DNA from 3 places in the Solibacillus sp. FSL W7-1464 genome. Region 1 is predicted to be linked to each of the others. Evidence: riboswitches for the same ligand, from Rfam matches in the RefSeq annotation. Region 1 holds a riboswitch; each other region holds the start of a gene.
What was found. Region 1 has a riboswitch for thiamine pyrophosphate ahead of tenA (thiaminase II). Riboswitches for the same ligand answer to the same signal wherever they lie in the genome.
Positions count from the first base shown of each region.

Region 1 (3,264 bases):
ATTCCAGTAATTGGGGCACCGTTGTTTATTATCAGCAATCCAAAATTGGTCATTGCACAATGCAAGGCAGGAATTGTTGGGTCGATGCCTGCGCTAAACGCAAGACCGGCAAGCCAGTTGGATGAATGGTTAGCAGAAATTACAGAGGAGCTGGAAAGTTATAATGCCAAAAATCCGGATCGGCCGGCAGCGCCATTTGCGATTAACCAGATTGTTCATAAAACAAATGAGCGGCTGGAACAGGATATGGAGCTTTGTGTAAAATATAAAGTTCCAATTATTATTACTTCACTTGGGGCACGTGAAGAAGTTTTTGAGGCAGCACATAGCTATGGAGGCGTCGTTTTCCATGATGTCATCAACAATTATTTTGCAAAAAAAGCGATTCAAAAAGGTGCGGACGGTATCATTGCAGTAGCAGCCGGTGCAGGAGGCCATGCTGGTCAGCAGAGCCCATTTGCGCTTATACAGGAAATCCGCGAATGGTTTGACGGTCCGTTAGCTTTATCAGGATCAATCGCACGAGGCCATTCGGTATTGGCAGCACAGGCGATGGGAGCTGATTTCGGCTATATTGGCTCACCGTTTATCGCGACTGAAGAAGCCTTTGCTCACCAAGAATATAAACAGATGATTGTTGATAGTTCAGCAGAAGATATTGTTTACAGCAATTTATTTACAGGAATCCACGGGAATTATTTGAAAGGTTCTATCGTTAATGCGGGGATGGATCCGAATAATCTAAAAGAAAGTGATCCATCTGCAATGAACTTCAATGATAATACGGTAAAAGCCTGGAAAGATATTTGGGGAAGCGGGCAAGGGATTGGTGCAATTAAAGAGATTACTTCTACACAGCAATTTGTTGATAAACTGGCTGAAGAATATGCACAGGCTTATGACGAATTGACAGGCAAAAGATCGGCTGTAGCCCATTTACAATAGTTGTCAGTGAGTGTGAAATAAACACAAATGCTATTTTTCTCTGAGGGAAAATAGCATTTTTTTCTGAGCGCTAAAAATTCATTTATATGCCGGGAAGCTTTCCGCAGGTGTGAGAGTAATTTCATAATTTTTTGAATTCACTTGCCCGGTTTGAAGTAGTTTGTTACACTCAGGGTAATTAAATGCATTTGCGGGGGGACACAGCAGTGTTGAGAAGGTTAAAACCTGACCCTTAGAACCTGGCCGTTAATACGGACGTAGGGAGCAAAGTACACGCTATACATATGTACTTACTTTGGCTCCGCGTATCCTTTACGTGGAGTCTTTCTTTTGCAAATAGACAAGCATTTGATTTGCGGGGGGACACAGCAGTGTTGAGAAGGTTAAAACCTGACCCTTGGAACCTGGCCGTTAATACGGACGTAGGGAGCAATGAAAAGTGGTACGTACACTTTTTGGGGACGTCTCTCTATATTGAGGCGTCTTTTTTGTGCTTCCGCCAACAAAAAGGAGGAGTAACAATGGGATTTTGTGAAAAGGTAAGGAAAGAAACGGATTTTTATTGGGAGGCCAGCTTCTATCACCCATTTGTACAAGGTATTGCAGATGGGAGTTTACCGCTGGAGAATTTTAAGTTTTATATGCTGCAGGATGCGTATTATTTAAAACATTATACGAAAGTTCTGGCTCTGGCAGCTGCAAAAGCGACTTCGGATGACGATGTTCAATATTTTCTGCAAACAGCAAAATTTATTCATGACGCAGAGCTGGAGTTACACCGTACAACGTTTCAAGAATTAGGGGTGACAGCGGAGGAGTTGGAACAATTCGAACCGGCTCCAGCAGCCTATAACTATGTAAGCCATATGTACAATGCAGTACATAACGGAGATGTAGCAGAAGCATTTGCGGCAATTTTACCTTGCCCATGGCTGTATCAGGAAATTGGGCAAAGGTTAAAAGATGCCTGCCCGAATGTCCCCCTTTATGAACAGTGGATTGCACTATATGCGTCCGATGAGATGCTACAAAATATTGAATTACAAAAATCGATGCTGGATCGATATGCGAAAGAACAACCGGCAAAGCTAAAGGTATTACAGGAACATTTTAAGAAAAGCTGCTATTACGAATGGATGTTCTGGGAGATGCCTTGGACGAAGCAAAGCTGGAAACAAGGGGTGTATGTCAATGAGCCTGCAAGCAATTCATAAAAACCAGCCGTTAGTCCATTGTATTACAAACTATGTCGTCGCAAATTTTACAGCAAATGGATTGCTGGCGGTGGGTGCTTCACCAGTAATGGCGGATGCGATAGAAGAAGCGGGGGAAATGGCTGCACAGTCAAACGCATTACTTTTGAATATGGGTACTTTGAATGAACGGACAGTAGATTCGATGAAGCAAGCTGGACTGAGTGCAAATAAGCATCATACTCCGGTTGTTCTCGATCCGGTTGGGGCAGGGGCAACGAAGTATCGAGCTGAAACAGCACAACAATTGCTAGACCTTTTAAAGATTGATGTCATCCGCTGCAATATTGGAGAACTGGCGGCTCTTGCGGGAGCGGATTGGTCTTCCAAAGGTGTTGATAGCGGCATTGGGGATATAGATGTTGCAGCGACTGCCAAACTATTGGCTACCAACTATCAATCTATTGTGATCGTTACAGGTGAACAAGATGTTATTACGGATGGGGATAGAGTCGAATTTGTAACGGGTGGTCATGAAAAAGTGACAAAGATGACGGGGAGCGGCTGCTTGCTGAGTGCATTTTGTGCTGCAGTGCTTGCAAACAGTAAAGAACCGTTTGGTGACTTACTAACGCTGCTGAACGAATATAAACAGGCAAGTGCCAATTCTGTTGCAGCTATAGGAACTTTCCACACAAATTTCTTGAATGAACTAGAAAATTTAGCGGAGGGACGACGATGATTACATGTACAATTGCAGGCTCGGATAGCGGTGGCGGTGCAGGCATCCAAGCAGACTTGAAAACGTTTCAGGAACTACGTGTATTTGGCACATCGGTCATTACCGCACTGACTGCACAAAATACCGAAGGGGTGCATGGGATTTATCCGACAACGGCCGATTTCGTGCAAGCTCAGCTAAAAGCGGTACTTCAGGATTTTGAGATAAAGGCAATTAAAACAGGGATGCTGTTTAGTGCGGAAATTATCGAAGCTATTGTCGCGTTACTAAAAGACACAGAAATTCCGCTAATCGTTGATCCGGTCATGATTGCAAAAGGAGGGGCCAGTTTACTGGAACAGGAGGCAACAACGGCCCTTAAGAAAAAGTTACTGCCGCTTGCAA
Region 1 covers NZ_JBBORC010000001.1:2,633,933-2,637,196, reverse strand. Annotated here, with positions in the region: gene MKZ25_RS13040 (NAD(P)H-dependent flavin oxidoreductase) at 1-945, shown strand, start outside; TPP riboswitch at 1,128-1,226, shown strand; TPP riboswitch at 1,293-1,391, shown strand; gene tenA (thiaminase II) at 1,467-2,159, shown strand; gene thiM (hydroxyethylthiazole kinase) at 2,137-2,880, shown strand; gene thiD (bifunctional hydroxymethylpyrimidine kinase/phosphomethylpyrimidine kinase) at 2,877-3,264, shown strand, end outside.

Region 2 (3,264 bases), 420 kb from region 1:
GAAGGCGGAGACGAAGGGAAAGTCATGCAAGCGACTTTTTCGATTAAAGGTCAGGAATTTATGTGCATCGACAGTAATTTAAAACATGAATTTGACTTTACCCCGTCGTTCTCTATTTTTATTACATGTGATACCGAAGAGGAAACCGACTATCTATATGAAAAACTGCTCGAAGGCGGACATCCGCTAATGCCGATCGGGGATTACGGTTTCAGTAAGAAGTTCGGCTGGCTAAATGACCGCTACGGCGTGTCGTGGCAGATTAATTTAGCTTGAAAATTGTGCCGGGTGTCATGCATTAATACCCGGCGCTTCATTTTCTAATAAAGGGCTGAGTTGTTCTAATATAGTTTAAAATCTTCTAATAAACGTGGGATTTTCTAATATAAGTGTCGGTTGTTCTAATAAGTAGGTGATTTGTTCTAATATCATCCGCAGATCTTCAAATATCCCGCCCGGAAGTTCTAATAAACGCTCAAGTCTTCTAATAAAATCAATAAGCTGGTGAAAATAGTTCTCCATAAATAAGTTGTTCTAATAAAATCCACGAAAGATCCAATATCCCGCCCCGAAGTTCTAATATCTGCTCCAACTCTTCTAATAAAACCGCTAGACCAGTGAAGAAAATCTTCCAGCAATAGATTGTTCTAATAAAGCACGCAGAAGTTCTAATATCCCGCCCCGAAGTTCTAATATCCACCCGAAACCTTCAAATAAAAACCCAACCCCGTCGACTCACCCCACATTCTGATAAAGCATCCCGCCAAACGCCCGGTTTCTCACCATCACCTTCAGCAAACCATAACCTAAAAGCGCACCCGCAAACGAACTCATCATAAATGCTGGTACAAAGCCGAACAGCGCTGCTTCCTGACCTAAAAATAAAATTGCAATCGGATAAGTAGCAACCGCACCGAGCAACCCTGTTCCAATCACTTCACCAACAGCTGCAAACGCCAGTTTCTTCGTTTTCGCAAACAAAAGTGCGGCTAGCAGTGCGCCGATCATACTTCCCGGATAAGCAAATAGACTGCCTGTCCCCATTAAGTTTCTCAATGTGGACGTAAGAAATGCCTGGAATACCGCATACCATGGACCGAGCAGTACCGCTGATACGACATTGGCAAAATGCTGAATCGGAAAAATTTTTGCAAAACCTAATGGGATGTATACCATACTGCTGAGAATCGTTGTGATCGCTGCGATAATCGCGGAGTAAGTAAGCTTTCTCGTTTTATTCATTTTTACCATCCTTTACAATAATTTTTGCAACAAAAAAACCACTTTCAATTAAGAAAGTGGTATCGTAGCCTAAACAAAAAATAAAAATAGGGGATCGATACTACTTTCCTACGCTAGTATTACCTAGATCAGGTGCAAAGGGTACTTCTCAGCCATTAGGCGCCCCTAGTAGTTTTACGAGCAGAATATCTGCTTCCAATATTGGGTTAATTTCACAATAATCATAACATGACCGCATCATTATGCAAGCGCTTTTTGAAATTTGATCCTTCGACCGAGATCAATCACTGCCCATACCCGCCGCCATAATTGCCGGGCTGGGCATGCTGCCAAGGGTTTGGCGGACCGATGAAAGTATTCGGTCTGACAGGGGCAACTGCCTGCTGCCACAGATTTTCATTCATGCCATAAGTATGGGCCATAATATTTGCCGGTGTCAGCTTAAGCAGATCAGAACCTAGAATCACTTCTGGTGTCGGAGCATTAAAAATGGCAAGCAGATGCGTATTGTTTTGCGTAGCGACTTCGTAATGCCACCACCCTTGAGGAACGTTCGCCACTTGACCGGGACTAATCGGGAAATGCATCAGCTGTTTCGTAAACGGATTCAATATGGAAACAATCGCCCTTCCTGTAATGCAGTAAACAAGTTCCGCCGCATTTTGATGGTAGTGCGGCTCAATGACATTATTGGCGCTCAAATAAATATCAAGCAGCGATATATTATCCAGCGTATTCAACTGGTTCACGCCAAGCAGGTTGATAAAATTATGCTGGTCTTTAACGAACAACGCATTTTTATTAAGATCGAATGTAAACTGCGGTTGCGCCGTTGTATAATCATGATTCGAATTCAATCGTTCACCTCTTTTTTTATTGTTGCTAAAGTATGCAAAAATTTACCGTTTCGTGCCTATCTACCAATAAGAGGATAAGGAAATAATCCAAGTGAAAATTAAAAGACACAATGTAGGACTACACATAAAAATTTCTCCAAAGTGGGCAGCCATGACTCGTTCATAACTTAGCCCAGCTTTAAGGAATCCGAAGAAATCCCCATGATGGATAATATAAATAAACGTACTCATTACCATGAGGGCGGACATAACAGATGCACTGATTGGCAAAGTAACAACGTAGTACGGATTGCCGCCAACATCCATATGGAGCGGAATATTCCACTGCTTACTGAAAATAAAGCTGCCAATGACGAGTATAAAAAGAATAAGCGAAATATTAAACGGGTGTTTCCGGTAATCGATCAGATCCAGCATTTTCTTTGTTTTTCCTTTATACTGCCAATCCGCATCATCTTCTACCCGTTCACCTTGCAGCACGAAAATTATTCCGGCTATCATACTACCAACAATTAAATACCACTTAAATAACGTATAAAGCAGCAGCCAGCTATAAAACGGTGCAATGACAAGAGGAAGAACGGCGAGGCCAATCAACCATTTATTAACCGGATAATTCGCCATAAGCCATCTGTTTAATGCGTCTCGTTTATCATTTGTACTCGCAGTTTCACGGTACGTAGTGAAACGGCTCATGACAAATGCGCCTGCTACAAATACTAACCCGATTGTAAAAATAACATAAGAAGTTTTCGGATAAACCGTGACATTATCATAATTTAAGATAATCCAGTTTCCGCTAATGGCGATGATCAATATCCCGGTAAACATCATATATAAAGAGAAGTTCCTCATCCATCCACCTCCAATTTATATATTCTACGACGACAGGCTGGAAATAGTTTCAACACAATGCATTCTGAGAACTTCTAATAATGTCCTGCATTGTTCTAATAAACAAAAAAATGTTCTAATAAAAGTGCGAACTTCTAATAAATCAGTGAGTTGTTCTAATAAACAGCCGCCATCTTCAAATAAAGCACTCCGATGTTCTAATACCCTGCGAACATTTTCTAATAACCATTTCAACTATTCTAATAAAAGCACAAAAAGCGACCACACACATTCTTACTGTGCAGTCGCTTTTTTCAAAATAAGCTGCAGT
Region 2 covers NZ_JBBORC010000001.1:3,056,648-3,059,911, reverse strand. Annotated here, with positions in the region: gene MKZ25_RS15210 (VOC family protein) at 1-276, shown strand, start outside; gene thiW (energy coupling factor transporter S component ThiW) at 736-1,242, opposite strand; TPP riboswitch at 1,331-1,419, opposite strand; gene MKZ25_RS15200 (cupin domain-containing protein) at 1,527-2,099, opposite strand; gene MKZ25_RS15195 (nucleotidyltransferase) at 2,160-2,954, opposite strand; gene MKZ25_RS15190 (3'-5' exonuclease) at 3,228-3,264, opposite strand, start outside.
Region 2: another riboswitch for thiamine pyrophosphate. It lies ahead of thiW (energy coupling factor transporter S component ThiW); the one in region 1 lies ahead of tenA (thiaminase II).

Region 3 (3,264 bases), 720 kb from region 1:
TTCCCTCAAAAGCAATAATAAGACCGATTTTATTGTTAAATAAAAATTGCTGGGCATTAAGCATCTCGTATTGTAAAGCTTTCAATTGCTTCTTATAGATTTCCTTCTCCAGTTTTTGCGATAAATCCACATCTTTTAGCTTTTTCAAATAGTACTGCCTCCCCTACTCCATTTATTTATGTATATTTTACTTGAAAGTGTATGGAATTGGTAATTGTTGCAGTCATTTATTTGAATCATTTGATTATTTTATGTTGGCGTCACGTTTTGTTAGAACAAAAAAACGCGGGTGCACTTTTGTAGGCTCCCGCGTTTATAAATTAGTCTTCCAATGTTGTTAAAATGATCGGTTTATCTTTCGTTACGATAATCGAGTGTTCGATTTGGGCAACTAATGATTTGTCCGGTGTGATGAATGTCCAGCCGTCACCTGATTCTACGATATGCTCAGCCTTCGCCGAAATGAACGGTTCAACCGCCAACACCATACCTTCTTTCATGATTGTTGTATCCCAAGCATCGTAATAGTTCAATACATGGTTTGGCTCTTCGTGTAATGATTTGCCTAAGCCGTGTCCTGTTAAGTTCATAATTACCGTCAATCCGTGATCACGTGCTTCACGCTCTACCGCTTTACCGATCTGATTTAATTTCGAACCTGCTTTAACCTTTGTCATTGCACGGTCAAACGCCGATTTTGCTACAGTGCAAAGTTTTTCTTTATCTTCATAACCTTCACCAACGACAAAAGAAATACCTGTATCTGCAAAATATCCGTTTAAAGAGCCCGAAACATCAATGTTTACGATATCGCCCTCTTGAATAACCTTGTTCCCTGGAATACCATGTGCAACTTCATGATTTACTGAAATGCATGTATATCCCGGAAAGTCGTATTCGCCTTTAGGACCAGAAACCGCGCCTGCTTCCGCAAACATACGGCCTGCAATTTCATCTAATTCTTTCGTTGTCACGCCAGGTACTGTCGCAGCTTTCATCGCCTCGCGAATTTCAGCACAAATGCGTCCAATTTTTTTAAACGCCTGTATTTCTTCTTGTGTAGTAACAATCATGTGTAACTTCCTTCCTCTTAAACAATGTCTACCCTTAACTATAGCATACTTAAAATCGGTTGTAATTGTTCAAGGATTTAAAATTTTACCGGTTTATTACTATTTCGGTACAACTTTCTACCACGAAAAAAGAGAAAACTTGCAGCAGGAATAGTATCCGTTGCTGCAAGCCTTGAGTTTCGTATTCGTTATGTTGTTTTTACTTTTTGCAGTAAACGGGGTGCAGAAGTGAATAAAATAACTGCGATAATTGCCGTAAGTATTGTAGCAGGTACCATATAAGTACTGTTGTAAATAATTGAATAGGCCCATACATTATCATCGCCTGCATATTCTTTAAAGAACACGACACCTGCAAGCAAGTGCGATACAAATCTTAAAGCTCCGCCTATAAGTGCCCCAATGACGATATAAAGTGCCATTTTCACTTTATTGAGTGATTGTGTAGCCTGTAATAACGGCTTTCTTACAATTGCCGCTAATCCTACTACTGTAAAGGCAAGACCATAATCCAAAATTGCCTGTAGCCAGTGCACGATGTAAGCTCCGAACATCATTTGCATAACACCGATCAGCAAACCCGTTGCAAGTCCTGCCGTTAATCCCCAACGAATGGCCATTAACATAATCGGCACCATAACAAAGCTGATTGACCCGCCTTGTGCCCACATTTTAAACGATACTTGGTCCAATACCAGTCCGATGGCAGCAAATATCGCTATCTCCACCATCATCAATAATTTCTTTCTGTCCACAACAATTCCCCTTTCTTTTATCCGATGTAACAAAAGTGAAGAGGGATAGAATGGAACTTTTACTTCTTCCATGTATTCAGAAAAAGCAAAAAACGATAATCAGGACAAAAGCCTGACTATCGTTTGAACAGTCGGATTCTATCCACATCCCTACGCAAGTGCTAACTTACAGGTTCAAAGAGTCAGTGCAATCCCGTGCACAATCTCAGCCGACTTTCTCGGCACCCCTTGTGGTACATCTAAATTTTTATTGTTTGAACATGCTCATTGTAACGAATATTTTTACAACTTTCAACAGCTATTATTTTGAAACGTACTAGAATTACATATAATAGATAAGAAGGAGTGATAAATAATGGAATCGAAAGGTTTAAGTGCACTGAGCTATTTGAGCTTTTATTTTGCACCATTTATTTTACCGTTAATTATATTTATTGTTACGAAAGATGATGCCGTTAAAGGCCATTCTAAAAAAGCTTTCATTTCCCAACTCATTCCGATACTATTAGGGATTTTGTACATGATTTACTTTTTCACTTCTGTTCTTTCATGGGATAATACTATGACACTGAGCATTCAGGATTTTTTCATTAGTTCGCATTTTATCGGATTTATTCTTTTAGTTGTTATTACCTTCATCCTGGCGATTTGGAATCTAGTTCAAGCAATTAAAGTTTTACGGTAATGTTTATGAAGGCTCCCATTATGGGTATATTTTTTATACGAACTGTATTCGTTAAGGAGTGTATATTATGAAATTAAATAAACTCATTAAAACAGCAATTAAATATGGGCCAATCGTGTACCCCATCATTAAAAAAATGATGGATAAAAAATCTACACCCCAACCAGCAACTACACGACGAACTCCAAAACGTTAATGCAAAAAAACACATTTCCCATTTTTAACTGTGAACTGCACCTCCAATTGTTAGATGTGTCTAGCAATTGGGGTCGCTTCACTGGAGGGAAATGTGTTTTTTCTTATTTAAGAATAATCTCTGTTTTACTGTAGCCTTCTTTTAGCTTTTGGACTTGTAAAATAGCGGGCATTGCTGCTTTTAATTCGGCCACATGGGAGATGACACCGATTAAACGGCCTGTTTGCTGTAGATCGATCAATATATCGATTGCCCTTCTTAATGCCTCTTCATCCAATGTACCAAATCCTTCATCGATGAACATCGTATCGATATGCACACTTCCTTGAACACTTTGAATAACATCGGCCATTCCTAATGCCAATGAAAGTGAGGCATTGAATTTTTCACCGCCGGACAGTGTTTTTACATCCCGTGTTTGCCCTGTATGGCTGTCAAATACATCGATACTGAGTCCGCTTTGTGCATTTCCTTCTTTCCTTCCTGTAGATTTCAAGAAGTATTGGCCATTTGATAAGACACGCAAACGTTCATTTGCCGCATGTGTCACTTTTT
Region 3 covers NZ_JBBORC010000001.1:3,355,035-3,358,298, forward strand. Annotated here, with positions in the region: gene MKZ25_RS16805 (polyphosphate kinase 2 family protein) at 1-148, opposite strand, end outside; gene map (type I methionyl aminopeptidase) at 321-1,073, opposite strand; gene thiT (energy-coupled thiamine transporter ThiT) at 1,262-1,828, opposite strand; TPP riboswitch at 1,959-2,067, opposite strand; gene MKZ25_RS16820 (DUF4870 domain-containing protein) at 2,184-2,513, shown strand; gene MKZ25_RS16825 (hypothetical protein) at 2,581-2,709, shown strand; gene MKZ25_RS16830 (SMC family ATPase) at 2,813-3,264, opposite strand, start outside.
Region 3: another riboswitch for thiamine pyrophosphate. It lies ahead of thiT (energy-coupled thiamine transporter ThiT); the one in region 1 lies ahead of tenA (thiaminase II).